DNA from 2 places in the Arthrobacter sp. N1 genome. Region 1 is predicted to be linked to the other one. Evidence: predicted binding sites of a transcription regulator. Region 1 holds the regulator's gene; the other holds the start of a gene.
What was found. The regulator HrcA, encoded in region 1, represses chaperone genes, less so after heat shock. The targets are predictions, from matches to a motif close to TTNGCACTCGNNNNNNNCGAGTGCNAA.
Positions count from the first base shown of each region.

Region 2: the regulator HrcA is predicted to act here: its motif matches at 12,467-12,493, upstream of groES (co-chaperone GroES).

Region 1 is NZ_CP102608.1:1,814,830-1,824,246, forward strand. Features, by position in the region: gene NVV32_RS08190 (PhoH family protein) at 1-429, opposite strand, end outside; gene NVV32_RS08195 (GerMN domain-containing protein) at 875-1,864, shown strand; gene NVV32_RS08200 (16S rRNA (uracil(1498)-N(3))-methyltransferase) at 1,920-2,687, opposite strand; gene dnaJ (molecular chaperone DnaJ) at 2,690-3,820, opposite strand; gene hrcA (heat-inducible transcriptional repressor HrcA) at 3,898-4,911, opposite strand; gene NVV32_RS08215 (DUF3097 domain-containing protein) at 5,087-5,938, shown strand; gene NVV32_RS08220 (DUF4870 domain-containing protein) at 6,018-6,434, shown strand; gene hemW (radical SAM family heme chaperone HemW) at 6,531-7,760, opposite strand; gene lepA (translation elongation factor 4) at 7,788-9,417, opposite strand, start outside.
Region 2 is NZ_CP102608.1:2,625,866-2,645,688, reverse strand. Features, by position in the region: gene NVV32_RS12225 (S1 family peptidase) at 149-982, shown strand; gene NVV32_RS12220 (APC family permease) at 1,296-2,750, shown strand; gene NVV32_RS12215 (histone-like nucleoid-structuring protein Lsr2) at 2,995-3,345, opposite strand; gene NVV32_RS12210 (PhzF family phenazine biosynthesis protein) at 4,152-4,895, shown strand; gene NVV32_RS12205 (FAD-dependent monooxygenase) at 5,037-5,426, shown strand; gene NVV32_RS12200 (DUF4394 domain-containing protein) at 5,575-6,471, opposite strand; gene NVV32_RS12195 (GNAT family N-acetyltransferase) at 6,549-7,157, opposite strand; gene NVV32_RS12190 (GNAT family N-acetyltransferase) at 7,154-7,576, opposite strand; gene ybaK (Cys-tRNA(Pro) deacylase) at 7,675-8,169, opposite strand; gene NVV32_RS12180 (hypothetical protein) at 8,189-8,521, opposite strand; gene NVV32_RS12175 (LacI family DNA-binding transcriptional regulator) at 9,003-10,019, shown strand; gene NVV32_RS12170 (DUF503 domain-containing protein) at 10,044-10,337, shown strand; gene NVV32_RS12165 (HAD family hydrolase) at 10,344-11,063, opposite strand; gene NVV32_RS12160 (THUMP-like domain-containing protein) at 11,177-12,391, opposite strand; gene groES (co-chaperone GroES) at 12,633-12,929, shown strand; gene groL (chaperonin GroEL) at 13,002-14,618, shown strand; gene NVV32_RS12145 (ribonuclease J) at 14,910-16,544, opposite strand; gene guaB (IMP dehydrogenase) at 16,819-18,435, shown strand; gene NVV32_RS12135 (ABC transporter ATP-binding protein) at 18,481-19,823, shown strand, end outside.

The DNA of each region.
Region 1 (9,417 bases):
GCCGAAGACGATCGTGTTGCGGTCGATCGCTTCGACGTAGGTGCTCTGGTTCAGGGTCTTCGGGCGGATCGTCTTCCCGCGGGAGGACAGGATGTTGACCGAGAGCACCTCCGAGGGGCGTGCGGCGCTCTGCGTCTTGAGCATCGTCACGAGCTGCTCGAGCACCTGCGGGGAGACGGTCGCGTTGTTGCTCGCCATGGTGCGGATCTCGCTGACGAGGCGCTCGGTGCGCAGCACGTCGGCAGACGGTCCGGAGATGGTGAGCTCGTTGCCCCTGGCCTGGAGGCCGACGCCGGGGAAGGACTCCTCGATCAGGCGGAGGGCCTCGTCATTGGAGCCCAGTGCCTGCACCATCTGCTCCGTCGAGTCGAAGTAGACGGTCCTCGTATCAAGTCCTGCCACGTTGATCCCTGTTGAAGATTCGCTCATAGCTCGGCCGTGCGGCCTTCGATCGCCCCTCGTTCGCGTTGTCGTCCTGGCTCCGTACCCTGCGTGCCGCGGCTGTGTCCACCCGTTCACGGCGAACCGGTTCGGCCTGGGACAGAGAGCTTAATCGTACGTCATAGGCACGGCGCAGCAGGGGCCGATGCTCCGGGGGCACCAGGGCTCCCGATGCATCCCGAGGGCTGCCGACCCAGCCGGTTCCCGTCGCGAATCGGCAACGGCTTCGTATCGATCCGGTTTCAGTCCTCCACACCCCTCGTATTCCTGCCGGGCCGCCGTTCGGGCTGTGCCAAGCTGATGCAGGTTCGGCAGGGGTGACCCGTCCCGTGGCCGGCCTGGCGAGAGCACCCTCCGTGCCCGCTCGTCACCCGAGAATCTCGTACCGATCGACCCATCGCGCCCTTCAAGCGCCTGACGGAAAGGGGCCAGCATGAACAGCCAGGACCCCCTCCGGCAGAGCAGGCTCGGCCTCCGCGGGATCCTGCTCGTCTCCGGCGGCGTCCTCGTGGCGAGCAGTGTCTTCCTCCTCCCGAATCTCGACGTGTTCGAGGGCAGTGCCGCGAGGACGGATCTCGCCCGGCCGATCGAGGCCTCCGGTCCGGGGACCGTCAGCGGCACCCCGTCCGAGGAGGCCCTGAAATCGCAGGGGGCCGCTGCGGGGCCGGCGGCGACCTCACGGCCGCTCGTGCCGGTCTACTGGCTGGGTGATGTGAACGGGTCGGACAGGCTGTTCCGGGAGTTCCTGCCCTCCCCTGCGGCATCGAGCGGTGATCCCATCTCCGAGGCCGTGCGGATCATGACCGAGGGCGAACCCCTGGACCCCGACTACACCTCCCCCTGGGATCCCGCCTCGAGCATCAGTTCCTCCGTCTCGACGAGGAACGTCATCACCCTCGACATCTCCTCCGACGCGCTGTCGCAGCGCCTCGACGAGGAGGATGCCCGGCTGGCACTGCAGCAACTCGTGTTCACGGCGACGGCGGCAGCGTCGGACGGCGGTCTCATCACGGGCGGTGAGGCCAGCTCGGTCGTGGTGCTGGTCGACGGGACCGCCGACTACCGTGCCTTCGGATCGGTGGACCTTGGCGGACAACTGACCAGGGACACCGGCGTCCTCGCTCCGGTGTGGATCATCGACCCGCAGCAGGGCGTCGAACTCGGCAGGGAGAGCTTCACCGTCCATGGGCTGGGACCGGCGGGAGACGACTCCGTGGTCTGGCGCATCGACCGCAGGACCGAGGGCTCTGCCGGCGGCACGGACCTGTTCCTGGACGGCGTGGTCGAGATCGTGCCCGCCGACGGCGCGCCGGGCGCCTACTCCTTCGCTGTCGGCCTGCCTCCGGGGAGCTACGACATCACGGTCTCGGCAGGAACCGGCGAGGGCGTTGCTGAGGACTCGAAGTCCGTCGTGGTCCGCTGACCGGATCTGTGACGGTGCCGCGCGGGTACCAGCGCCCGGGCAGGTGACCGAGCGACTACCAGCGCCCCAGCAGGTGGTTCAGCAGGACGAGCGCCGCCGGACCGGCGGACGATGACCGGAGCACGTGCGGCCCCAGCCGCGCGCTCTCGGCGCCCGCGGACCGCAGCTTCCCGAGTTCCGCGTCGCCGATCCCACCCTCGGGTCCGACGACGACGGCCGTGGTCGACGGCCCGTCGAGTCCGCCGGTGCTGCGGAGCACGTCGAGGTGATCGGACAGCGAGGCGTGGGCGTCCTCGTGCAGCACGATGACGTGGTCGACCGCGGCGGCCCAGGCGATGAGCCCGGCGGTGTCCATGACGGGCAGGACGTCGGGGACGAACGAGCGCCGCGACTGCTTCGACGCCGCATTCACGAGGGACAGCCACTTCTGCCGGCCCTTCTCCGCCTTCTCGCCGCGCCAGCGCACGATGCTCCGCTCGGCATGCCACGGCACCACCGCGTCGACCCCGAGTTCTGTCGCCGCCTCCACCGCCTGTTCGTCGCGGCCGGCCTTCGCCAGGGCCTGGACGAGGACGAGGCGGTGCAGGGGTGCGGGGTCCTGCCCGGCAGTCTCGACGGTGAGCTCGACCGTCCCTGCTCCGACGGCCACGATGACACCGGTCAGGCGGTACCCCGTCGAGTCCGAGACATCGATCCTCTCGCCCTGGCCGAGTCGACGCACCGTGGCGGCATGGCGTCCCTCGTCTCCCCCGAGGACGAAGGGGCCCCCAGGGCAGGCGGAACGGACCTCGGTGCCCGGCGCGAAGAACAGCGGACGCGTCATGGTCAGCGGTTCCCGAGCCGCTCCCGCAGACGGGCGAACACGCCGGAGCCGTTGCTCGCCAGCTGACCGTCGGTGTACTCCTCGTTCCGGAGCTCGGCGAGCCTCCGGAGAAGTTCCTCCTGCTGGTGGTCGACGTTGCGCGGCGTCTCGACGTTGAGGTGGACGCGGAGGTCTCCCCTGCCCTGGTTGCGCAGGTGCGTGACGCCGAGCCCCCGCAGGGTCAGGATCTCCCCGGACTGCGTGCCCGGCTTGATCATCAGCTCCTGGTCGCCGTCGAAGGTGTCCAGGTGGACGGAGGTACCGAGCGCCGCCGCCGTCATGGGGACACTGAGCGTCACGTGGAGGTCGTCGCCGTCGCGCAGGAAGGTGGAATCCGCGTTGACCCGGATCTCCACATAGAGATCGCCCTGGGGCCCACCGGCGATCCCGGCCTCGCCCTGACCGCCCAGCTGGATGCGGGTGCCGGTGCTCACGCCTGCGGGGACCTTGATGGTCAGGGTCCGGCGGGCACGGATGCGTCCCTCGCCGCTGCATTCGTGGCAGGGGCTCGGGATGACGGTGCCGTAACCCTGGCACGTACCGCACGGCGCGCTGGTCATGACCTGGCCGAGGATGGACCGGACGGCCCGCTGGACCTGTCCGGAGCCACCGCAGATGTCACAGGTGCGCGGCGAGGTACCGGGCTGGCAGCAGGAGCCGTCACAGGTGGGACACACCTCGGCGGTGTCCACCTCGATCTTCTTGTTGGTGCCGAAGACGGCGTCCTTCAGATCGATCCGTACATTGATCAGCGCGTCCTGCCCCCGGCGTGTGCGGGACGGTGCGCCGCCCTGCTGGCCGCTCCCCCCGAAGAACGTCTCGAAGATGTCCTGGAAGGCGAACCCGGAGCCGGAGTAGCCCGAGCCGTAGCCGGTGTCCGTCCCGTTCTCGTTCCCGGTCGTGTCGTAGACGCGACGCTTCTGCGGGTCGGAGAGCACCTCGTAGGCGCGGGTGACGAGCTTGAACTCCTCGGCCGCACCATCGCCCGGGTTGACGTCCGGGTGGAGCTTGCGGGCCAGCTTGCGGTAGGCCTTCTTGATTTCCTCCCCGGTCGCGCCCTGCGCCACACCGAGGACCTCATAGTGATTACTCACTCCTGCACATCACTTCCTGTTGGAGACAACTGTCGTCTGCTCACCGGCCGGGCCGGTGGGAATCCTGCGGGGCCCCACTACTCCTCGAGGATCCTCGAGAGGTAGCGGGCGACGGCGCGCACGGCGGCCATCGTGGTCGGGTAGTCCATGCGGGTGGGTCCGAGGACACCGAGCTTCGCTCCGGCGTCCGGTCCGTAGCCGGTCGCCACCACCGACGCCCCCGAGAGGCCGCCGTAGGGGTTCTCGCTGCCGATCCGCACCGAGATCCCGCGTGCGTCGTACTCCATCTCGGAGAGGAGCCGCAGCATGACCACCTGCTCCTCGAGTGCTTCGAGGATCGGGCCGATGCTCAACGGGAAGTCGCCGGTGGACCGTGCGAGGTTGGCCGTCCCCGCGAGCAGGATCCGGTCCTCGCGGCCGAGCCCGGCAAGCTGCTCGAGCGCCCTGACGATCGTACCCCCGTGCGTGCGGAGGCCGGCCGGCAACTGGGCGAGCGCGGAGCCGAGCTCCGCGGGGAGGTTCGTGAGCCTGACCCCGGAGACCGCGGACAGGATCCTCTGCTTGAGTTCGGCGAGTTCGCTCTCCTGGATGTCCGTCGGCGTCCGGACCATCCGCTGCTGGACCGTCCCGCTCGTCGCGATCAGCACCACCAGGATCTGCTGAGGAGCGAGCAGGACGAACTCGATGTGGCGGACCGATGCCCCTCCCACGCGGGGGAACTGGACGACGGCGACCTGGTTCGTCAGCTGCGCGAGCAGCCGCACCGTCCGGTCCATGACGTCGTCGACGTCCTCTGCACCCTCGAGCAGCGTCTGGATGGCTTTCTTCTCCGGACCGGAGAGGGGCTTCACCTCCGAGATGCGGTCCACGAAGAGGCGGTAGCCCTTGTCCGTGGGGATCCGGCCGGAGCTCGTGTGAGGTGCGGCGATCAGCCCCTCCTCCTCGAGCACCGCCATGTCGTTGCGGATGGTGGCCGAGGACACCCCGAGCCGGTGGCGGTCGACGAGCGCCTTGGAGCCGACGGGCTCCCTCGAGTGGACATAGTCCTCGACGATGGCCCGGAGCACTTCCAGGCGTCGCGGTTCACTCACTCCTCAAGTCACCTCCGGGTCTGTCCCTACCTCACGAGCACGCGGTCAGGGTGGTTCCGAGCGGTTAGCACTCGACACACCCAAGTGCCAAGTCTAGTACGTCGCGGGCGATTGTTAGCATTGGCAACCCGGGCCGCGGCATACCGCCGGAGCCCTCGTCGGAAGGGTATTCGGGATGGATCACGGCTGGGGAGCACAGGACATCTCGGCTCCGCGACGCGTCACCCTCCCGGAGGTCCCGGTCGAGCGGGACATGGTCCTCGAGGACGTCCAGAGCGGATTCGTGGGCGCTGTGGTGCGCGTGGAGAAGTCCGGCGGACTGCACGTCATGGTGCTCGAGGACCGCCGGGGCAGGCACCGGACGTTCAGGCTGGGACACGGCTTCCTGCTCGACGGCGCTCCGGTGCAGCTGGTCGCCCCGCGCCCGGTGACGACCGCGGCACGCACCCGAACGGCGTCGGGGAGTGTCCGCGTCGAGGGGGCGCGCGCCCGGACCGCCCGCGCGAGCCGGATCTGGGTGGAGGGCCAGCACGACGCCGAACTCGTGGAGAAGGTGTGGGGTGACGACCTGCGGCTGGAGGGGATCGTCGTCGAACCGCTCCACGGAGTCGATGATCTCGAGGGCGCGATCCGCGCGTTCGGGCCCGGGCCGACCCGCCGCCTCGGGATCCTCGTCGACCACCTCCTGCCCGGCACGAAGGAATCACGGATCGCGCAGCAGGCGATGACCGTACCCGGAGCACGTGACCACGTGCTGATCGTCGGCCACCCCTACGTGGACGTCTGGCAGGCGGTGAAGCCGGCCGTCCTCGGGCGGACGGCCTGGCCCGTGGTGCCGCGCGGTCAGGACTGGAAGACGGGCATCCTCGCAGGGCTCGGCTGGCCGCACCAGGACCAGGCCGCTGTCGCCCAGGGGTGGAAGCGCATCCTCGGAGGCGTCGGGAGCTACGCGGACCTGGAGCCCTCGCTGCTCGGTCGCGTCGAGGAGGTCATCGATTTCCTGACCGTTCCACCGGGCACGGCCTGAAGCGATCCGCGGCGGCCAGCCCGTATCCTTGGAGCACAGTCACGGCGGAGGAATTCCGCGAGCCAGCAAAGGAATACCGTTGTCCAACACCGCCGACCATCAGCACGAAGGACAGAGCGCGTCCCTCCCCGCCTTCGAGGGAACTCCGGCCAACGCGCTGCCGCTCACGGCGTCCGAGGACCGGCAGTTCGCCACCCTCGCGCACTTCGGCGGCATCCTCGGGTTCATCCCCTCGCTGCTGATCTTCCTCATCTTCAAGGACCGCGGCCCGTTCACCGCCCAGGAATCGAAGGAGGCGCTGAATTTCACGCTCCCACCGACCCTCCTGGCCCTCACGGCCTGGCTGCTGTCCCTCGTGCCGGACATCGGCGGGATCTTCGCCGTCGTCAACGCCCTCATCTGGGTCGCCATCACGATCTTCTCCGTGAACGCCGGTATCCAGGTGAACCGTGGACGGCCCTACCGCTACGCCCTGAACCTCCGGCTCATCCGCTAGGCACGACCGCCCGTATACCTCCGGCGCCTGCGCCGCGGTGATCCGGCGACCCTCCGGAGGTGTGCGGGGGCAGTGTGCGGCGGCGCTCCGTCGGTGTCAGTCGGGCAGCAGTCGGCGCACGACGGCGTCGGCCAGCAGGCGTCCCCTGAAGGTCAGGACCACGCGACCCGCGAAGGCCTCGACGGGCTCCACCAGCCCATCGGCGATGAGACCGGCCACGGCCTTCCTGCCCGACGCCGTCAGGACCGCCGTCGGGAGTCCCTCGCGCAGGCGCACCCGCAGCATGACGTCCTCGACGTAGCGGTCCTCGCCACCGAGGATCTCGCGGCCGGCTGCGGGAGACGACCCGCCCTCCAGCGCGGCGGCATAGGCGCGCGGATGCTTGACGTTCCACCAGCGCGTCCCGCCGACATGGGAGTGCGCGCCGGGACCGGCTCCCCACCAGTCGTTCCCGCGCCAGTAGGCAAGGTTGTGGCGGCAGGCGTCGGCGGGCGTCCTGGCCCAGTTGCTCACCTCGTACCAGTGCAGTCCCCCGGCCGTCAGCAGCTCATCCGCAAGGGCGTACTTGTCCGCGTGGTCGTCGTCGTCGATGGGTGGGACCTGCCCGCGACGGATCTGGGACGCGAGGCGGGTGCCCTCCTCGATGATCAGCGCATACGCGGAGATGTGGTCCGGCGCGTAGGACAGCGCCGTCGTCAGCGAGGTCCGCCAGTCGTCCAGGCTCTCCCCGGGCGTCCCGTAGATGAGGTCGAGACTCACCGCCAGGCCCGCCTCGCGGGCCCACTGGACGGCCTGCGGCACGCGTTCCGGCGCGTGCGTCCGGTCGAGCACCGCGAGGACGTGCGGGACGGCGGACTGCATGCCGAAGGACACACGCGTGAAGCCCGCGTCACGGAGGATGCGCAGGGAGTCCGGCGTCACCGAGTCCGGGTTGGCCTCGGTGGTGACCTCCGCACCGGGCGCCAGTCCCCAGCGACCCGTCGCGGCCCGGAGGATCGAGGCGAGATCCTCCGCGGGCAGCAGGGTCGGCGTCCCGCCGCCGAAGAACACGGTGGACATCGGGCGGGCCGGCACGCCGGATGCCGCCAGCGCCCGTGCTCCGAGGTCCAGCTCGGCGAGGACGGAGCCGGCATACGCGTCCTGCGACGCTCCCCCACCCAGTTCGGTGGCGGTGTAGGTGTTGAAGTCGCAGTAGCCGCAGCGCACGGCGCAGAAGGGGATGTGGACGTAGAGGCCGAAGTCGCGAGCCCCGGCATCGACGGCGGCCTCCGCCGGCAGGATCCCGTCCGCCGGCGCGGGCAGGCCGAGTGGCAGGGCGCTAGGCACTCCTGACCTCCTTCGAGGGGTAGAACGTCACTTCTTGGCTTTGTCCTTCGACTCGTCCGAGGACAGTGCGGCGATGAACGCCTCCTGGGGAACCTCCACGCGACCCACCATCTTCATGCGCTTCTTGCCCTCCTTCTGCTTCTCGAGGAGCTTGCGCTTGCGGGTGATGTCACCGCCGTAGCACTTGGCGAGGACGTCCTTGCGGATGGCCCGAATACTTTCGCGCGCGATGATGCGGGCGCCGATGGCAGCCTGGATGGGCACCTCGAACTGCTGGCGCGGGATCAGTTCGCGCAGCTTCCCCGTCATCATCACGCCGTAGGCATACGCCTTGTCGCGGTGGGTGATGGCGCTGAAGGCGTCGACCTGCTCGCCCTGCAGCAGGATGTCCACCTTGACAAGGTCCGAGACCTGGTCGCCGTCGGCCTTCCAGTCCAGCGAACCGTAGCCGCGGGTCTTCGACTTCAGCAGGTCGAAGAAGTCGAAGACGATCTCCGCGAGGGGCAGTCGGTACCTGATCTCGACGCGGTCCTCGGACAGGTAGTCCATGCCGCCCAGCACGCCGCGGCGCTGCTGGCACAGCTCCATGATGGCGCCGACGAACTCCGACGGCGCCAGGATGGTCGCGGACACCATGGGCTCGCGGACCTCGGCGATCTTCCCCACCGGGTACTCGCTCGGGTTGGTCACCTTCAGGACCCGCTTGTCCTCGAGCGTGACCTCGTACTCCACGTTCGGAGCCGTGGAGATGAGGTCCAGGTTGTACTCGCGTTCGAGGCGCTCCCGCGTGATCTCGAGGTGCAGCAGGCCGAGGAAGCCGACACGGAAGCCGAACCCGAGCGCGGCCGAGGTCTCGGGCTCGTAGACGAGGGCGGCGTCGTTCAGCGTGAACTTCGCGAGGGCGTCGCGGAGCACCGGGTAGTCGGTGCCGTCGAGCGGGTACAGCCCGGAGAACACCATGGGCTTCGGATCCTCGTAGCCGCCGAGCGACTCCGCGGCCGGCTTCTGCAGGTTGGTGACGGTGTCACCGACCTTCGACTGGCGCACGTCCTTCACGCCGGTGATGAGGTAGCCCACCTCGCCCACACCGAGGCCCTTGGAAGGCTTCGGCTCGGGCGAGCTCACGCCGATCTCGAGCAGTTCGTGGCTCGCGCGCGTCGACATCATCTGGATGCGCTCCCGGGGGCTGAGCTTGCCGTCGACCACCCGGACGTAGGTGACCACGCCGCGGTAGGTGTCGTACACGGAGTCGAAGATCATGGCGCGCGCCGGTGCGTTCGGGTCTCCGGTCGGCGCGGGGAGGTCGCGCACGATCTTGTCCATCAGCGCCTCGACGCCGACGCCGGTCTTGCCCGACACCATGAGGACGTCCTCGGGTTCGCCGCCGATGAGGCTCGCGAGCTCTGCCGCGTACTTCTCCGGCTGCGCTGCCGGGAGGTCGATCTTGTTCAGGACCGGGATGATCGTCAGGTTGTTCTCCATGGCGAGGTACAGGTTCGCCAGGGTCTGCGCCTCGATGCCCTGCGCGGCGTCCACGAGGAGGACGGCCCCCTCACATGCCGCGAGGGACCGCGAGACCTCGTAGGTGAAGTCGACGTGCCCGGGGGTGTCGATCATGTTCAGCGCGTAGGCGGTCCCGTCGACCTCCCAGGGGAGA
Region 2 (19,823 bases), 820 kb from region 1:
GGACCAAGGCCGATCCGTCGTCGGTTGGACGCCCGTCGCACCGATCCGAGAAGCCGTTCGGAATCAGTGGCCGCAGCTACGGGAGCGGCTGTACGGTTCTCGCACCACCCGCTTCGGAAAGGTCGCAATGATGAGACGTCTCCTTCGAATGTCCGCGCTCCTCGCCACGTCGGCGGTGGCGCTCGCCGCAGTCGGCATCCAGCCCGCCGCAGCCATCACCGGGGGTCAGCCCGACGGCGAGGCGCACCCCGCTGTGGCACTGATCCTCGCGTACGACGAGGACGGTTCGCGGTACCGCTGCTCGGCCACCCTGATCGAGCCGACGGTCCTCCTCACGGCCGCGCACTGCACGGAACCCGCCGTCGGCAGCACCCTGGTCACGTTCGACACGGTCGTCGCCGAGACGCCCCCGCTGCCGTTGCCCGTGGCCGCAGACCCCTCCGCCGGATACACCGACGAGGAGATCACGGCGGCAGGGTTCTTCTCCGGCACGGCCCTGACCCACCCCGAGTACTCGGACTTCACGGATACGGACAACTGGAACGACGTCGGCGTCATCGTCCTCGATGAGCCCGTGGTCGGCATCGAGCCGGCCGTCGTCGCCCCGCTCCGGTACCTCGACCGGTTCGCGTCGCCCGTGCTCAACAGGACCCTCTTCGAGGTCGTGGGATACGGGACCGAGGTGCGCAAGCCGGCGACGGGTCCGCAGAAGCCGCAGCCCATGTCCTACCCTCTGATCCGGCGCAGCACCACCTCTCCGGGACAGAAGCTGACGCCGCAGATCCTGCAGCTGCAGGGCAACCCGAATGACAACCGCGGGGGAGGAGGGACCTGTTTCGGTGACTCCGGGGGGCCCGTCTTCCTCGATGGCTACCTCGTGGCGGTCACGAGTTACGGGTACACCTCGAACTGCCGCTACCTCGGCGGCTACCAGCGGGTCGAGATTCCCGTGGTCCAGGAGTGGCTCGAAGCGACCCTCTGACCCCGCCCGAGCCCACGCGGCAGGAGCCGTTCCCGTTCGTGGGGGCGGCTCCTGCCGCGTCCTTCACACCGGGCTCCCGCGCCGTCGTGCACGTCTTTTCGCGCGATCGTCCCTCATCACCGGCGTGTCCCGGCGCGACACGCACCCTGCCCCCGGAAAGCCGTGAACGATGCCGCGGGCCTGGACCCCCGGACCGGCCCAGGCCGGCTGCTGGTCCCCGCCCCGCGTCACGAGCGGCATTTCTGCGGGCGAGTGCTTGCTAAGCAGACTGAACAGGGCCACAGTGAGGTGGAAAACCTAGGGGAGGCCGACCATGAGTACTTCTGCCGAGCACGTGTCCGACGCTCCGACCACGACCGGCGAGCCGGAACTGAAGCGGGTCCTCGGACCGAAGCTGCTCCTGCTCTTCATTGTCGGCGACATCCTCGGGGCGGGGGTCTACGCCGTGACCGGGACCATGGCCGGTACCGTCGGCGGAATCGTGTGGCTCCCGTTCCTGCTGGCCTTCATCGTCGCGACCATGACCGCCTTCTCCTACCTGGAACTCGTGACGCAGTACCCCCAGGCGGCCGGGGCGGCGCTCTACACCCACAAGGCGTTCGGCATCCACTTCGTCACGTTCCTCGTGGCATTCGCCGTCGTCTGCTCCGGGATCACGAGCGCTGCGACATCGGCCAATGTCCTCGCCCAGAACTTCTTCGGCGGCCTCGAGGTGAACGGGTGGCTGGAGATGCCGGGGCAGGGCGTCATCACCATCGTCGCCCTCGCCTTCATGCTGCTGCTGGCCGTGATCAACCTCCGCGGGGTCGGCGAGAGCGTCAAGTTCAACGTGGTGCTGACGCTCGTGGAGATGACCGCGCTGTGCATCGTGATCGGTGTCGGTTTCCTGGCGATGGCTCAGGGGAAGGGCAACGTCGGCGAGATCTTCGTGTTCACCGACGCGCAGGACAAGGGACTGTTCCTCGCCGTGACCGCGGCGACGTCGATCGCCTTCTTCGCCATGGTGGGGTTCGAGGACTCCGTGAACATGGTGGAGGAGACCCAGAACCCGGAGCGCATCTTCCCGCGCACCATGCTCACCGGCCTGGGGATCGCCGTCATCTTCTACATGCTGGTGGCCATCTCGGTGGTCACGGTGCTCAGCCCCACCGAACTCGCCGGGATCCGTGAGGCCGAGGGCGCGGCGTTGCTGGAGGTGGTCCGCGCCGGTTCGCCGGACTTCCCGATCGACAGGATCTTCCCGTTCCTCGCCGTCTTCGCGGTCGCGAACACCGCACTCATCAACATGCTCATGGCCAGCCGGCTGATCTACGGTATGGCTCGTCAGGGCGTGCTTCCCCGCCCGCTCGGCAAGGTGCTCCCGGTGCGCTGCACACCCTGGGCCGGGATCGCGTTCTCGACCGTCCTGGCCCTCGGGCTGATCCTGTACGTGACCAGCGACCCGGACAGCAACATCGTCGCCAACCTCTCCGGCACCACGGCCTTCCTCCTGCTGTGCGTCTTCACCGTCGTGAACATCGCCTGCGTGGTGCTGCGGCGGAAGCGCGATGTCAATCGCAAGGTCTTCTTCACCTCGCCCGGACCGCTGCCGATCGTGGCCGCGCTCCTCTGCGCCTTCCTGGCCGGTCCCTGGGTGGGGCGCGACGTCGTCCAGTACCAGATCGCGGGCGGCCTCATGGCGATCGGGGTGGTGCTGTGGCTCGTCACCTGGCTCGTCAATCGGCGCACCAACACGACCGCGGGTGACCTGAGCAGCCTGGACGGCTGAGCGACAGGACGCCGACCAAGCAGGCTCATCGCCCGGCAGCAGCGACCCGACAGGAGCGGTCACGACGGCGAACGGACACGCGCCGACCGGGACGTAGCGTGGGATCGAGTCCGAAGTGCCCGGCACTCTCGGTGATCGGCGAGACCTCGGGTGCTCCGTTCGGCACTCGCCCGTCGGACTCCGCCGTCAGATCATCCCGTCCGGCCACGGTCCTCTTCGCCCCTGGTCGGGTGCGACCCGGCGTCTACTGAGCTTCGTTGTACGCGTCGATGATGGACTGGGTGATGCGTCCCCTCGAACTGGGGTTGTGCCCGTTGTCCTTGGCCCACTGGCGGATCTGCTGCGTCTCCTCGCGCTTGGACTTGGTGGTCGACGTCGTCGTCGCCTGGCGACCCTGTCCACTCTGCCCGCGCCGGCCCGCCGTGGACTTCCGCCCCTTGTCGACGTAGAGGGACAGGACCGAGCGCAGTTTTTCCGCATTCTCTGCCGTGAGATCGATCTCGTAGTCGGTGCCGTCGACGCCGAATCGCACGGTTTCCTGTGCTTCCGCACCATCGAGGTCGTCGACCAATTCCACCTGGACGCGCTGTGCCATTGTTCTGCTCCTGAATTACTCGTTATCGATGAATGTGTTCCCCTTCTCCTGACTCTATCCCGGAAATGACTAAGCCTGCTTCTGATCATCCACATCACCGCACACGACACCGCTGTGCTTTTCCTCCGTCGGCGCGTTCCGGGAGAACCGAGCGGCACATGCCACAACTCTGTCGACGTCGTCCGTCCTTGCAGTGGCGCTGTTCTGCGCGGGCTGCAGCGGAGGTGCACCCCCTCCGGCCGTGGACGTCGCCGGCGCAGAGGAATTCGAGCTCTTATGCCAGGTCTGACAGAAGTGGAAATCGGCTGCACGTGGTCTCTCCATACGGCTGCCGGAATCGGTGCGGTCACGGCGGAGACCTTCCTCGACAGCGCAGATATCGATCCTGCTCATTGCGGGGAAAGATATCCGACGGTGTGGCGTCCTTCCGGAGGAGGGATAGCCAGGCGAAGGGGTTGACCTGACATCGCCGATGGGATTTAGGTGCTCGTGACCGACGATATCGATGGTGCTCGGACTGCATACCGCTGGCCTTCACCGTCGGGGAAGACATCGCACCGCTGACATCGGATGACGTGCTTCTGCATCTCACCGGTGAGGAGTCCTCCGCTCTGCCCCTTCATCGAGTCATCGACGTCGACGACAGCGGGCGACCCGCGCAGGCCCGGCGGACCACGCGGTGTGCCCGCTAGTCTGTGCGCAAGGAGATCCGCCGCTACGCCGCCTTCACGGACACGCCCGACGGCGGTAACCCGGCCGGGATCGTGCTCGACGCCGACCATCTCGATCCGGCGGAGATGTAGGCCATCGCCGCGGACATCGGGTACGCGGAGAGCGCGTTCGTCCTGCGGCGATCCGCCGGTCGAGCACAGCTCCGCTATTTCGCCCCGGAGGCGGAAGTACCCTTCTGCGGCCATGCGACGATCGCCGCGGGCGTGGCCCTCGCGGAGCGTGAGGGCATGGGGCGACTCCTGCTGGACACGCCGGTGGGGCCGATCGACCTCGTCACGGAGCTGGTGGACGGACGTCTCGTGGCGTCGCTCGTGACGGTCGAGCCGCGCGTCGAGGAAATCGACGGTGGTGTGCGCGCGGAGTTGCTGCTCCGCCTGGGGCTCGGTGGGACGGACCTCGACCAGAGCCTGCCCGTCCTGCTCGCCTACGCGGGCAACGTCCATCCGGTCGTCCCCGTGCGGAGCGCGGGCGTCCTGCGCGGGCTCGACTACGACTTCACCGGGCTGAGGAAGCTCATGGCAGCCCAGGGCTGGAAGGCGACCGTCGCCGTCGTGCATCGGCGGGACACGCTCCTCTTCGACGCCCGCAATCCGTTCCCCCCGGGAGGCGTCCGCGAGGATCCCGCGACGGGATCAGCGGCGGCCTCGCTGGGCGCCTACCTGCGGCACCTCGGCGAAGTCGCGCCGCCGGCAACGCTGACGGTCCATCAGGGCGCCGACGTGGGCCGCCCGTCGCAGATCACGGTGCTCGTTCCACCCTCGGGGGGCCTGACGGTCCGGGGCGGCGCCGTGCCCCTCGTGGCGACGTCGATCCCCTGACAGGACGCAGACAGGACGCAGACAGGACGCAGACAGGACGCAGACAGGACGCAGACAGGACGCAGACAGGACGCACGGCATTTCACGGGGTGGGCCGACCCTGTCCGGCCTCTGATCGATCGGACGCCGGCCGATCAGGTCATGCGCCATGACGTCCATGACCTGGCACCCCACCTCGGGACCTACGTCCATGGACGAGGGGCGCTCGTCGGCGACGCGGCGCATGCCATGCTCCCCACGATGGGGCAGGGAGCGCATTCCTCCCTGGAGGACGGCGCGTGCATCGGTCTCCTGGTCGGCCGACCGGTCAGGGAGGGAGAGTCCCTGGAGGTCGCACTAGGCAGGTTCGACGCAGCCCGCCGCCCGCGTACGCAGAAGATGGTCCGGCGGTCACGGGGTGCCGGGCGGATCGGAGCCGACGTCGAGGGCAGGATTCGTGTCGCCATCCGCAACACGATGATGAGGATGGTGCCGGCCGGACCGGCAGTGACGGCAGGAGCATCGGTCCTCGCCTGGAGAGCATCGCACTGAGCGGAAGCGAGCAGGATGAGGGCCTCAGGCCGGGGCGCCCGTCCTGCCCGGGGCCCGCTCCGCTGCCGGAATCGGGGCTCGGAGGACGGGCGGCCCCACCCCGGACGAGGACGCGACGGCCGCGCCCGGTCCAGGACGGGGCCGCGCGTCAGCGCTGGTCCAGGGGCAGGGCGATATCGGTCACCGCTGCTCCGATCGTGCCGCGGGAGGTCGCCGTGCCGCTGAGCAGGGCGATCTCGTAGAGGGAGCCGTTCACGGCGGCGAAGCCCGTGACTCCGACGGTGGTGCCGTCCCGGAGCGTGGAGTAGATGTCGAAGCCGGTATCGCCACCGGCATCGACACCGAGCATCCCTGTCGGGGCCAGCGATCCGGCATTGGCGGGAGACTGCACGGCGATCTGGTTCAGGGCGGTGTCCAGGTCGAACAGCGTGGTCGCGGTGTTCGGATCGAGGTCGTTGTTGGTGTAGGCGGCGCCGTTGATCCCGGCGGCGATCGCCGGCGCCGCATAGCTCAGCGCGCCGTCCACGACGGTCGGCGCACCTGCGGTGGCGAAGGGCTGGCGCAGGTTCTGGCCGCTGTCGCTGGTGATCCTGAGCGCGTTCGCGGCGGGGTTGAAGTCGACGCCGAACGTCGAGCCGCTCAGGGCGACGGTGAGCCGGGTGACCAGGGTCGCCAGGCCTGTCCCCGCATCGATCCGGTACACGCCGGCGCCGGCGGCGTTGTTGCCCACGCCGTAGAGGTGGCCGTCCTGCACGCGGTAGTCGATGCCGATCAGGCGCGTGTCACCTCCGGTCAGACCGGTCACGCCGACCTCGCCGCGCACCTTACCGGGCTTCGCGGTCTCGAAGTGCACCAGTGCGGTCCCGCCGTCGGCCAGGCCCACGACACGCAGCTTGCCGGCTCCGTTCCCGCCGCCGTTCGAGTGCTGCGCGGACGCACTGCCGGCCTGGGAGGATCCGCCCGTTGCGCTGGCGACGGCCGGGACCAGGCCCACCGCAGCGATCGTGGCGAGGGCAAGGACACCCAGTGTGGTCTTCTTCTTCATCGTGTTCTCCTCGGGAAGCGCCGGTCCCCGGGGTTCGGCGACTCGTGAGGGGTATACGCGTTCCGGGGGAGCGGCGTTCACGCCCCGCCCAGGGACGCGAGATGCGGCGCCTCCGTGCCCGACGGGACGTCGCGGATCCTGGCGTAGGACATGAGGTCCCGTCGTCGGCCGCCGATCTCGAGGTAGCCTCGCAGCAGCCCCTCGACCGCGAATCCCGCCGACGTGGCGGCGCTCGCCGAGGCGGTGTTCCACGGCTCGACGTGCAGTTCCAGGCGGTGCAGCTCCGGGAGGGTCCAGGCGAACGGGACGAGGGCGCGCAGGGCGTCGGTGGCGACGCCCCGGCCGCGGGCCCGGGGCATGACGGCGTACCCCACCTGTGCGCGACCGAGGGCGCGGTCACGCAGCCACAGCCCGATCATGCCGAGTGCCTGGCCGCTGCCTGCCTCTGCGACGGCGAAGGAGAACCCGGCACCCTCGACGTGCCGTTGCCGCTGGCGCGCGATGTAGGCCAGGGCACCGGCGCGGTCACACGACGGCGGGAGGGTCCCGATCAGGGGTACATAGGGATCGGTCGAGAGCTCCTGCACCATCGGTACGTCCCGGTCCTCGAACCGCCGGAGCATCACCTGTCCGGCGGACGGCGCTGTAGCCGGCCACGCCGGTAGCTCCGACGGCGGATGGTTCACGGCCGGAGACCGAAGGCGGCGAGACCGAGATCCGCGTGTCGGCGGAAACCCATCGAGGCGTAGAAGGGGTGTGAGCCGGTGGCGTCCGGGGTGCCCTCGGCATCGGTGGTGAGCGCGAGGAACATGCACTGCCGGTAGCGGTCCCTGATGTCCTGCAGCAGTGCCCTCCCGATCCCGCTCCGCCGCGCGGCGGGCGCGACGAGGATGTCCTGCAGATAGCAGATGGATTTGCCGTCCGAGACGGTCCGGGCGAGACCGAGCAGCGTGCCGGCGTCGTCCCGGGCCGTGAGCACCAGGTGCGACCCGGCGAGGCTGCGTTCGAGCCGGGCTGGATCACGGGTGTACGCGGTCCAGCCGACCGCGGCGTAGAGCGTGAGGGCTTCGGCGGTCGGGGGGATGCTCTCGCTGATCGTGGTCACGCCTCCACCGTAGCGGCCGACGGCGGGCCGGCAGCGGGCTCGGCGCGGGCGGCCGTGGCAGGCGCCGGATCAGTCGGCTCGGGTGTGGAGGCCGTGCCTCAGGGGTCGGCGATCGGGGCCGTCAGCGCTCCGGTCACCGCGATGAGGTCCGCGGGGGAGAGCTCGACGTCGAGCCCCCGCTGCCCTCCCGAGACGAAGACGGTGGAGTGCTGCAGTGCCGTCACATCGATCACCACGGGCGAGGGAAGCCGCTGCCCGACCGGCGAGATCCCCCCGAGGACGTAGCCGGAGCGCCGCTGCGCGTCGGCCGGGTCCGCCATCACGGCCCTGCGCCGACCGAGGGCCGCTGCGAGTGCCTTCAGGTGCAGGGAGCCGCTGACCGGGACGACGGCGACGGCGAGCACCCCGTCCACACTGGCCATGAGGGTCTTGAAGACCCGGGACGGCTCGACGCCGAGCGCTTCGGCGGCTTCGAGGCCGTAGGACGAGACGCCGTCGTCGTGATGGTAGGGATGAGCGGTGAAGGCGATCCCGGCGTCGGAGAGGGCGGCCAGCGCGGGGGTGCTGCGCTGGCCGGCGGTCCGTCGGGCCACGGTGTCTCCTTCGAACGTCCTACGAGGCGGTCGCGACGTCCCGTGCCGCGCTGAGGTCCCACAGATCGGGCTGGCCCCACGCACCCGTGAAATGGCAGGTGAGGATGAATTCTGCCATCACAGCACCCGTGAGGACGAGTCCTTCGACGCAGTCCACACCGTTGTGCCGCAGGCGTTCCACGCCCTCCTGCGCGACGAGGGCCGTGATGAGGTCCTCGGTCGTCAGGGGAGTGTCGGTGCGGGTCGAGCACCAGTACAGGTACAGTCCCTCGAGCTCATCGGCGGGGACGAGGGAACCGTCGGCGGTGACGGCGGTGCAGTCCTGCAGGAAGGTGGGGATGTGCTGCGTCATGGGGTGGTCCTTTGCAGTATGGCGTACAGGTGCCGGGAAGGGATGGGCCGGCGGGGGTGGAATCGCTCGCAGGGGCCGAGGCAGGGGGGAGTGACGTGCAGTGCCCGGAGCGGGAGGTGCGGGAGGAGTGCCACGATGGGCGTCCACCGCGTCATGAGGGGGTGCTGATCCGGGTGCGGAGCACTGGGTCGACGATGCCGGGCGGGCACGGCAGGGCCGTGCGGCTCACGCCTGGACGGCGAACGGACGGATCCGCAGGACGGCTGGAACGGCAGCCTGCGGGTGGCTGTGGAAGAAGGGCTTCCTGGTCGTTCATGGTGCACGCCCCCGATCGGGGATGGTGCTCTACTGACCGGCACGCGATCCGAGGATCGGCGACCAACGAGAAGAACCGAGGTCAGCCGCCTTCTTCTAGACAACTGCTCCCCACCCTACGCCTGTTCCACGCCGGCGGCCCCGGGGGCTCGGCTAAAGTACACGTATGCCCCCGCCCCGCACCCGGAACCGCCGGGCGACCATCAACGATGTCGCGACCGCGGCCGGGCTCTCCAGAGGGACCGTCTCCCGCGTCGTCAACGGCGAGCGTTATGTGTCCGACGAGGCGCGGATCGCCGTCGAGGAGGCGATCGCGAGCGTCGGCTACGTGCGCAACTCGGCCGCCCGGAATCTCGTCACGCAGGAGTCCCGCGCCATCGCGCTGATCATCCACGAACCCCACTCGCTCTTGTTCGAGGATCCCAACATCGGCTCGATCCTGCTCGGGGCCAACGAGGTGCTCTCGAGGGCGGACTACCAGCTGGTCTCACTCATCATCGACTCCGACCGCGACAGCCGCCGCGTGGCCGACTACCTGCGGGGCGGGCTCGTGGACGGCGCCGTCATCGTGTCCGCGCGCGCCTCGGATCCCATCGCGTCCGCCGTCCGCGACATCGGGGTACCGGCTGCGTTCGTCGGCCACCCACCCGGGACCCCGGACCTCCCCTACGTCGCCATCGACAACTCCGCGGCCGCGCGGTCCATCACCGAGCGGCTCGTGGCGACGGGCCGCAGGCGCATCGGGATGATCGCCAGTGCGATGGACCGCGATTCCGGACAGGACCGCTTCGCCGGCTTCCGCGAGGCGATGGGTTCGCGCTTCGATCCGTCGCTCGTGGTGGAGTACCCGCTCTACACCTACGCCGCGGGGCTTCAGGGGATGCAGGAACTGCTGCGCCGGTGCCCGGAGATCGACGGCGTGTTCGCCGCGTCCGATGCCGTTGCCGCGGGGGCCATGACGGCGCTGCAGGAGTCGGGGCGGAAGGTGCCCGACGACGTCGGGATCGTGGGGTTCGACGACAGCAGTTGGGCGCTGCGGACCCGCCCGCAGCTCTCGACGGTCCGGCAGCCCGCTGACCTGCTGGGCAGCACCGCGGCCGAGCTCGTCCTCGCGCAGATCCGGGGCCTGCCCAGTGCGGTGCAGGTCCTGGACACCGCCGTCGTCTGGCGCGATTCCGCCTAGTAGCCGCAGGTCAGGAGCATCAGCATGTGGATCGGGTCCATCGAGTTCGACATCCTGCTGGGTGACGTGCATTCCCTCAAGGGCAAGCGGTCCGTGGTGCGGCCGATCGTCGCGGACCTCCGGCGCTCCTTCGAGGTGTCCGCCGCCGAGGTGGGCCACCAGGACCTGCACCGGCGGGTGATCGTGGGCGTCGGACTGGTCAGCGGCGACCGGCAGCATGTGGTGGACGTGCTGGACCGCGTGGAGCGGCACGTCGCGTCCCGTCCGGAGATCGAGCTGCTCAGTGCTCGGCGGCGACTGCTCGACAGCGAGGACTAGGCGCGCTCACGGCTTCGCGCCGGCCGCTGCGAGCCGGTGCAGCGCACCGTCGTCGAACGCGGTCAGGAGCGCCCGGATGTCCTTGTGCACCTCGACGGCCCCTGCCTCGCGGAGCTCGGCCGCGCTCGTGCCGCCGGAGGCGAGCCCGACGGTCGGGATGCCCAGTTCCGAGGCCGCCAGCACGTCCCAGACGGAATCCCCGACGAACACCGTGTTCGCGGCGTCCAGTCCGCCCGCCGTCAGCGCTGCCTGGAGGATGTCCGGATCGGGTTTGCTGTTCTCGGCGTCTCCCGAACTCGTCGCGGCGCTGATGGCCTCGTCCGCGCCGATGATCCCGCGCGAGACGGCCAGCTCCTGGTGCGAGGCGGAGGAGGCGAGGACCACGGTGAGGCCCTCGTCGGCGCAGCGCCGCAGCAGCTCGCCCGCGCCCTCGAAGCTCCGGAGCCCGGGCCAGAAGGTCGAGAACACCGCGGAGCGCGTGGCATCGAGCTCGCCGTCCTGCTCGGTGTCGCGATCGTCGCCCAGCAGGTGGGCCACGAGCTTGTCCCCGCCCATGCCGATCGCACGGTGGATCTCCGCCATCGGCAGGTCGTGGCCGAAGCGGCGGAAGGCCTGCCACCACGCCATCGTGTGCTGGTAGTTGGAGTCGACGAGCGTTCCGTCCACGTCGAAGAGGACCCCGTGCCGTGTCGGCCGGTCGTCCGTGCTGCTGGCACTGTCCGTCATGCCTGTGCTCCGTCCCTCCGCCGCCCGTCCTGGTTCCCCACGAGTCTAGGAAGCCCGGCGTGCCCGCGGGAAGGGCGCCGCCGGGTTGCGGTCGTCCCGGATGTGTGGCTCGGTCAGGGGGCGGGGACCGGCTCGACGACGATGACCACCCGGTCCTCGCCGATCCGCGTCAGGACGAGGGTCGCCTTCCTGCGGCCCTTGCCGGACCCGGTCAGGAGCTGTTTCCGGACTTCCTCCGGGGTGACGGAGGTCCCCCGTTTCTTGATGTCCAGCACGCCGATGCCCTCGGACCGGACCCACGCCTTCAGCGCCTTCACGTTGTAGGGGCGGACCTCGAGGACGCGGTAGGCCCGGGCGAAGGGCGTGTCCGTGAGCATGGGCGCGCAGATGTAGGCGATCATCGGGTCCAGCAGGTGCCCGCCCAGCTGCTGTGCGAGGTCCGCCACCAGCTCGGCGCGGATGACGGCGCCGTCGGGCTCGTAGAGGTAGCCCGCGGGTTCCCCGACCGCCGCCGTCGGGCCGTCCCCGAAGGATGCCTCCGACACCATTTCCGCCGCTCCCCGGGCCCCGAGCAGGAGCGCTGCGCGCCGGACGCCCGGCCGGCGGAGCGCGTTGAACCAGAGCGCCACCTCCGTGACATCGCCGTCCACGGAGACCCATTGCGCCTCGCACGTCCCGGGGACCGATTCGTGCGGCATGCCGGGGCCCATCTTCACGCCGACGGGCATGCCGCTGTCGGCGAGCTGCTGGACGAAGGAGAGCGGGGGGGAGAACGCCTCGGGATCGAAGAGGCGGGACGTGCCCGACGTCGTCGTCGTTCTCCGCGCCGGATCCAGCCACACGCCGTCGTACCCGGCGGTGTCGACGAAGGCGGCGTCGGCGTTCACGACGCGGGCGTTGGGGAACGGCATCAGGTTCATGGTGGCCGCGGCCGCCGTGGTCTCATCGAGCTCGACGGCGGTGACCTCGCGGTCGAGGGTGGCCAGCGCCATGCTGTCGGCCCCCAGCCCGCAGCCGAGGTCCGCCACCTTGACGAGTCCGGCGTCGACGAAGCGCCGTGCATGTTGTGCGGCGACGCTCAGGCGTGTGGCCTGCTCGAGCCCGGCGGTGGTGAACACCATGTGGTCGGCGAACGGCCCGAACTTCGCCGAGGCCCTGGCCCGCAGGCGCGACTGCGTCAGGGCGGCGGCGACCACGCCGGGAGCGTGGCCGGCCTTCCGCAGCTGCTCGGTGAGACGGAGGCTGTCGGCCTCGGTGTAGGGCCCGAGCGAGTTCAGCAGCTCCCAGCCCTCGGGGGTCAGGATGTCCGCGATGTTGTCCGAAGCCATGGTGCCAGCCTAGGCGACGCAGCCGTCGGACCGGGTCCGGCCGCCTGCGCCATCGCGTCGTCGGACCGTCGACATTTGGCACTCGCCTTGACCGAGTGCCAGCCCTTGCATACAGTCAGAGTTGGCACTCACTCCCTGTGGGTGCTAATCCCGAGGGAAGCGTTCGCCGGCACCGCGACGACGGTTCACGCCCATCCCGACGGCCCCAATCCATTGGTATCGAACGCAAAGGAGAGCCCGAGTGTCGGTCTCTATTAAGCCCCTTGAGGATCGCATCGTTGTCCGCCCCCTCGAAGCCGAGCAGACCACTGCTTCCGGCCTCGTCATCCCGGACACGGCCAAGGAGAAGCCCCAGGAGGGCGAGGTCGTGGCAGTCGGACCGGGTCGTGTCGACGACAACGGCAACCGCGTCCCCGTCGACGTCGCCGAGGGCGACATCGTCATCTACTCGAAGTACGGCGGAACCGAGGTCAAGCACGGCGGCCAGGAGTACCTCGTGCTCTCCGCCCGCGACGTCCTCGCAGTCGTCGTCAAGTAGTAACCCCTTGAGAAGCCCCGGCCCGCAGTGGCCGGGGTTTTTCTCGCTGCACAAGCCTGAAAGGAATCAACAATGGCAAAGCAGTTGGAATTCAACGACGCCGCCCGCCGTGCCCTCGAGGCCGGCGTGGACAAGCTCGCGAACACCGTCAAGGTGACGCTGGGCCCCCGCGGACGCAACGTCGTGCTGGACAAGAAGTGGGGCGCCCCCACCATCACGAACGACGGCGTCACGATCGCCCGCGAGATCGAACTCGACGACCCCTACGAGAACCTCGGCGCGCAGCTGGCCAAGGAGGTCGCCACCAAGACCAACGACGTCGCCGGTGACGGCACCACCACCGCGACCGTCCTCGCCCAGGCACTCGTCAAGGAGGGCCTCCGCAACGTGGCCGCCGGCGCGGCTCCCGGACAGCTCAAGCACGGCATCGAGGTGTCGGTCGAGGCCGTCGCCAAGCGCCTGCTGGAGAACGCACGCGAGGTCGTCGGTCAGCAGACCGCCAATGTCGCGTCCATCTCCGCCCAGAGCACCGAGGTCGGAGACCTCCTTGCCGAGGCCTTCGAGAAGGTCGGCAAGGACGGCGTCATCACCATCGAGGAGTCCTCCTCGACCGTCACGGAGCTGGTCCTCACCGAGGGCATGCAGTTCGACAAGGGATACCTCTCCCCGTACTTCGTGACCGACGCGGAGCGCCAGGAAGCCGTCCTCGAGGACGCGCTCATCCTCATCAACTCCGGGAAGATCTCCTCGCTGCAGGAGTTCCTGCCGCTGCTGGAGAAGGCCCTGCAGGCCGGCAAGCCGCTGTTCATCATCGCCGAGGACATCGAGGGCGAGGCCCTGTCCACCCTGGTGGTCAACAAGATCCGCGGCACCCTGAACGTCGTCGCCGTCAAGGCTCCCGGCTTCGGTGACCGTCGCAAGGCCATGATGCAGGACATCGCGACCCTCACGGGTGCGCAGGTCGTCTCGCCCGATCTCGGCCTCAAGCTCGACCAGGTGGGTCTCGAGGTCCTCGGCTCCGCCCGCCGGATCACCGTCACCAAGGACGCCACCACGATCGTGGACGGCACCGGCAGCGAGTCCGACGTCGCCGACCGCGTGGCGCAGATCCGCGCCGAGGTCGAGCGCACCGATTCCGACTGGGACCGCGAGAAGCTCCAGGAGCGCCTCGCCAAGCTCGCCGGCGGTATCGGCGTGATCAAGGTCGGCGCTGCCACCGAGGTGGAGCTCAAGGAGAAGAAGCACCGCATCGAGGACGCCGTGTCCTCCACGCGTGCCGCTCTCGAGGAGGGCATCGTCGCCGGTGGTGGATCCGCACTGGTCCACGCCGGCAAGGCGCTCGACACCGACCCCGCCGTCCTCGCACTCGAGGGCGACGCCGCTACGGCGATCGGCCTCGTGCGCCGTGCCCTCGCGCAGCCGCTGCGCTGGATCGCGGAGAACGCCGGACACGAGGGCTACGTCGTCGTCTCCAAGGTCTCCGATCTCGAGGTGGGTCACGGCTTCAACGCCGCGACCGGCGAGTACGAGAACCTCGTGGACGCGGGCATCATCGATCCCGTGAAGGTGACGCGCTCCGCACTGCGCAACGCGGCCTCCATCGCGGCGCTGGTGCTGACCACCGAGACGCTCGTGGTCGAGAAGCCCGAGGAGTCCGAGGGCGACGAGGGCCACGGCCACTCGCACTAGGACGCCTGCCTGAACGGCACACGCTCCCGGCACGTCCAGCAGCACCCCGGCTCATCGAGCCGGGGTGCTGCTGCGTGTGGCCTCTTCCGCGCGGTCACCCCGGATGCCCTGCCCGGCGCATCGAGCCCAGGCAGGATCCCGCGACAAGGGGCAGGGTCGAACACTCCCACTCCGCACAGCCCGCAGGGGGATCCGGGCGACGACGTCCCGACGACGGACGACGAAGCCCCGGCCACTCCTTCGAGTGCCGGGGCTTCGGGCGCTGCGGGCGTCGGGCCCGGAGCCGTGGGATCAGGCGTCGACCACGATCGCCGTGACGACCGGCTGGCGGTTGTAGAACCGGCGCATCCAGTTGGCCGTGGCCCGTTCGATGATGTCCTCGGGGTCCTGCCGGCGGCCGCCCTGGCGGTTGGACGCGGCGTCGCGCAGTGCCTTCTCGACGGCGGCTCCGGCCTTGTCGAGGTCCTCGTCGGAGCAGGAGAAGCCCTTCGTGAAGAACTCGGGCGACTCGACCATCTCCCCGTTGTCCGGGTCGATGATGGCGAGGACCGTGACCACGCCCTCCTCGGCGAGGCGACGGCGCTCCACGAGGTCCTCCTCGGTGATGCCGCCGACGCTGTCGCCGTCGACGAACACGAGGCCGGCGTCGACCTTGCCCGAGAGCGTGGCGCGGCCGCGCGCGAGGTCGACGGTCACGCCGTCCTGGGCGATGACCACGTTGCGGGGATCGACGCCGGTCGCGACGGCGATCTCCGAGTTCGCGCGGAGGTGGCGCCACTCGCCGTGGACCGGCATGACGTTGCGCGGCTTGACGATGTTGTAGCAGTAGGCGAGCTCGCCGGCGCTGGCGTGGCCGGAGACGTGCACCTTGGCGTTGCCCTTGTGGACCACGTTGGCGCCGATCTCGGTGAGGGCGTTGATGATGCCGTAGATCGCGTTCTCGTTGCCCGGGATGAGCGAGCTCGCGAGCAGGACGGTGTCACCCTCGCTGATCCGGATGGCGTGGTCCTTGTTGGCCATGCGGGACAGCGCGGCCATCGGCTCGCCCTGCGAACCGGTGCAGATCAGCACCACCTTGTGGTCGTCGCTGCGCTCGAGCTTCTTGAAGTCCACGAGCAGGCCCTGCGGGATGTTGAGGTAGCCGAGGTCCGCCGCGATGGTCATGTTGCGGACCATCGAGCGTCCCACGAACGCCACCTTGCGGCGGTGGCGGTGCGCGGTGTCGATGATCTGCTGGATGCGGTGGATGTGGCTCGCGAAGCTCGAGACGATGATGCGGCGCGGGGCGGTGCGGAACACGGCGTCGATGGCCGGGCCGAGGTCCTTCTCCGACGTCGTGAAGCCCGGGACGTCCGCGTTGGTGGAGTCCGTCAGGAACAGGTCCACGCCCTCGGCGCCGAGGCGGGCGAACGCGCCCAGGTCCGTGATGCGGCGGTCGAGCGGGAACTGGTCCATCTTGAAGTCACCCGTGTGCAGCACCATGCCGGCGGCGGTGCGGATGGCGACGGCGAGGCTGTCGGGGATGGAGTGGTTGACCGCGACGAACTCGAGGTCGAAACCGCCCATGGTCCGGCGGTCACCCTCCTTGACCTGGACGGTCTTCGGGGTGATGCGGTGCTCCTTGAGCTTCGCCTCGATGAAGGCCAGCGTGAGGCGCGAGCCGACCAGGGGGATGTCCGCGCGCTCCTTGAGGAGATACGGGACACCGCCGATGTGGTCCTCGTGCCCGTGCGTCAGGACGACGGCCACGACGTCGTCGAGCCGGTCCCGGATGTAGGAGAAGTCCGGGAGGATGACATTGATGCCGGGCTGGTGCTCCTCGGGGAACAGGACTCCGCAGTCGACGATCAGCAGTTTGCCGTCGAACTCGAACACGGTCATGTTTCTACCGATCTCACCGATCCCACCCAGGGCGACAATGCGCATGGCTCCCTTGGCCAGGTCCCGTGGTGCTGTCAGTGCGGCAGGTCTTTTATTCACAGATTAGGTTTCTCTCAGTGGTGGCGGGGGCAGGGGAGAGGCCGCCGGACGTGTGTCGTCGAGGCCGGCCAACCCGGCAGATCCCTGAAGTGGTCCCGGTCGAGCCGGGCGGATACTCCTTCTAGGGTACGACGTCCGGTGCCGCATCGGCGGATCCGGTCCGGCCGGGCGGCTCGCCCGGCCGGTGACGTGAGCGCTGTCACCGGAATAGGGCACCCCGATGAACCGTTCTAGACTGGCAGAGCCCGCCGGCGTCAGCGCCGAAGGCCCCACCCCACTCCCATCGGGCGACACCGAAAGAGGCGCAGCAGTGAGCGAGCAGTCCGGCCAGAACCAGACCCACGACCCCTTCGGATTCATCGGCCTGACGTACGACGACGTGCTCCTCCTCCCCGGCCACACCGACGTCATCCCTTCCGAGGCCGATACCTCCTCGCGCATCTCGAAGCGCATCACGGTGCGGACGCCCCTGCTCTCCTCGGCCATGGACACCGTCACCGAGTCCCGCATGGCCGTCGCCATGGCGCGGCAGGGCGGCCTCGGCGTCATCCACCGCAACCTGTCCATCCAGGACCAGGCGGACCAGGTGGACCGCGTGAAGCGCAGCGAGTCCGGCATGATCACCAACCCGCTGACCATCGGTCCCGCTGCCACCCTGCAGGAACTGGACGAACTCTGCGGCCACTACCGCGTCTCGGGCCTGCCCGTCGTCGACGACGCCGGGCACCTGCTCGGGATCGTCACCAACCGGGACACGCGCTTCGTGCTCGAGCGGGACTTCCCGACCACCCGCGTGCACGACGTCATGACGAAGATGCCGCTCGTCACCGGGCACGTGGGCATCAGCGGTGACGACGCGATCAACCTCCTGGCGAAGAATAAGATCGAGAAGCTCCCGCTGGTCGACGGCCAAGGCATCCTCCGGGGCCTCATCACCGTGAAGGACTTCACGAAGGCGGAGCAGTACCCCCTGTCCACGAAGGACGACGACGGACGCCTCCGGGTGGGGGCCGCCATCGGGTTCTTCGGCGACGGCTGGGAGCGGGCCATGACCCTCGTCGAGGCGGGCGTCGACGCCTTGTTCGTCGATACCGCCAACGGTCACAGCGCGGGTGTGCTCGAGATGATCTCCCGCCTGAAGGCCGAGCCGTCGGCGGCGCACGTCGACATCATCGGCGGCCAGGCGGCCACGCGTGAGGGTGCCCAGGCGCTCATCGACGCGGGGGCGGACGGCATCAAGGTCGGCGTGGGCCCGGGTTCCATCTGCACCACGCGCGTGGTCGCCGGAGTCGGTGTGCCCCAGGTCACCGCCATCTACGAGTCGGCCAAGGCGGCCATCCCCGCCGGGGTCCCGGTCATCGCGGACGGCGGGCTCCAGTACTCGGGAGACATCGGCAAGGCCATCGTGGCCGGCGCGGACACCGTGATGCTCGGCTCGCTCCTGGCGGGATCCGCCGAGGCACCGGGTGAGCTGATCTTCGTCAACGGCAAGCAGTTCAAGACCTACCGCGGCATGGGCTCGCTCGGGGCCATGCAGACGCGCGGCAAGAACACGTCCTACTCGAAGGACCGCTACTTCCAGGCGGATGTCACGGGTGACGACAAGCTCATCCCGGAGGGCATCGAGGGGCGTGTGGCCTACCGCGGTCCGCTGGCGTCCGTGGCCTACCAGCTCGTCGGCGGCCTCCGCCAGACCATGTTCTACACCGGTGCGCGCACCATCCCGGAGCTGAAGGCGAAGGGCAAGTTCGTCCGCATCACGGCGGCCGGGCTCAAGGAGTCCCACCCGCACGACATCCAGATGACGGTGGAGGCACCCAACTACGGTTCCAAGTAGCGCAGCCCCCGGCATCAGCCCCCTCACCGAGGGGGCTGATGCCGTATGAGCGGACTGCCGCAGCCCGAGGCCACGGCCCGCCGCAAGCTCCGCCTCGGGCCCTACGCGCGCGCTGTGGGGCAGGTCCTCGCCGTCAGCGCGAAGGCGTCGCCGGGCGCCGTGGCGATGAAGGTCGCCGGCTCCCTGATCTCCGCGGTGCTGCCGCTCGTGACCACCTACTTCGCCTCACTCACGACGACGGCCCTCGCGGCCGCCTATGCGGGTGAGCCCGACGCCGGCCGGGCGGCCATCACCTACGTGATCGTCACCGCCGTCCTCGGGCTCCTGTGGGGTGCCTTCACGAGCGTGGACCGCTACATCCAGCAGGTCCTCAGTTTCCGCGTCGGTGCGATCGTCGGTGACCGCATGTACGAGCGGTTCCTCGCCCTCGAGTTCTGGCGGTACGACGACAAGGAGACGGTGGACCTCTACGACCGGGCGCGCCGTTTCTCCGACTCCTACGCGCGGGTGCTCGACCGCATCGCGGCCATCTTCACCCAGCTGGCGTCCGTGGTCCTCGCGATCGGGGCGCTCCTGCTCGTGAGCTGGTGGATCGCGCTGATCGTCCTCGTCGCCATCATCCCCAGCGTGTACCTGCAGTTCCGCCTCTCGCGCGAGCAGATGGCGCACTGGAACACGCAGGTGGATTCGCGCCGCCAGCGGCGCATGATCGAGAACAACCTCATGAAGCCGCAGCACATCGCCGAGATGCGCCTGTACGGGATCGTCCGCTACCTGATGGGGCTGCGCTCGACGCTGCGGGACGCCGACGAGAAACGGCGGCTCGATTTCCAGAAGCGCTACATCCCCAAGCAGCTCCTCGCCGATGCACTGCAGTACGGCGCGGAACTCCTCGCCCTGGTGTGGATCGTGGGGCAGATCATCGCCCGCGCGCAGCCCGTGGGCCAGTTCCTCTACGTGCAGCAGATCGTCAGCCGGGCCCTGAGCACCGCGAACAACCTCGTGTCTTCGCTGAGCTCCATCGACGAGGACCTCGCGAACCTCAAGGACTACGAGCAGTTCATGGACTTCCCGCTGTCCACCTCGGCGACGGGGCGCCTGGAGGCGGCTCCGTCCGCCGTCGAGCTCAGGGACATCCACTTCACCTACGCAGGCGGCGAGGCCGAGGTGCTCAGGGGCGTCTCGATGTCCTTCGAGCGTGGGACGCACGTCGCGATCGTGGGGGAGAACGGGGCGGGGAAGTCCACGCTGATCCGTGTCCTCGCGGGCCTCTACCAGCCCAGCAAGGGCGAGGTGCTGCTCGACGGACGCGACCTCCGGGACATCGGGATCGACGACTGGCACCAGCACCTGGCGGTGATGTCGCAGGACTTCCTGCGGTACGAGTT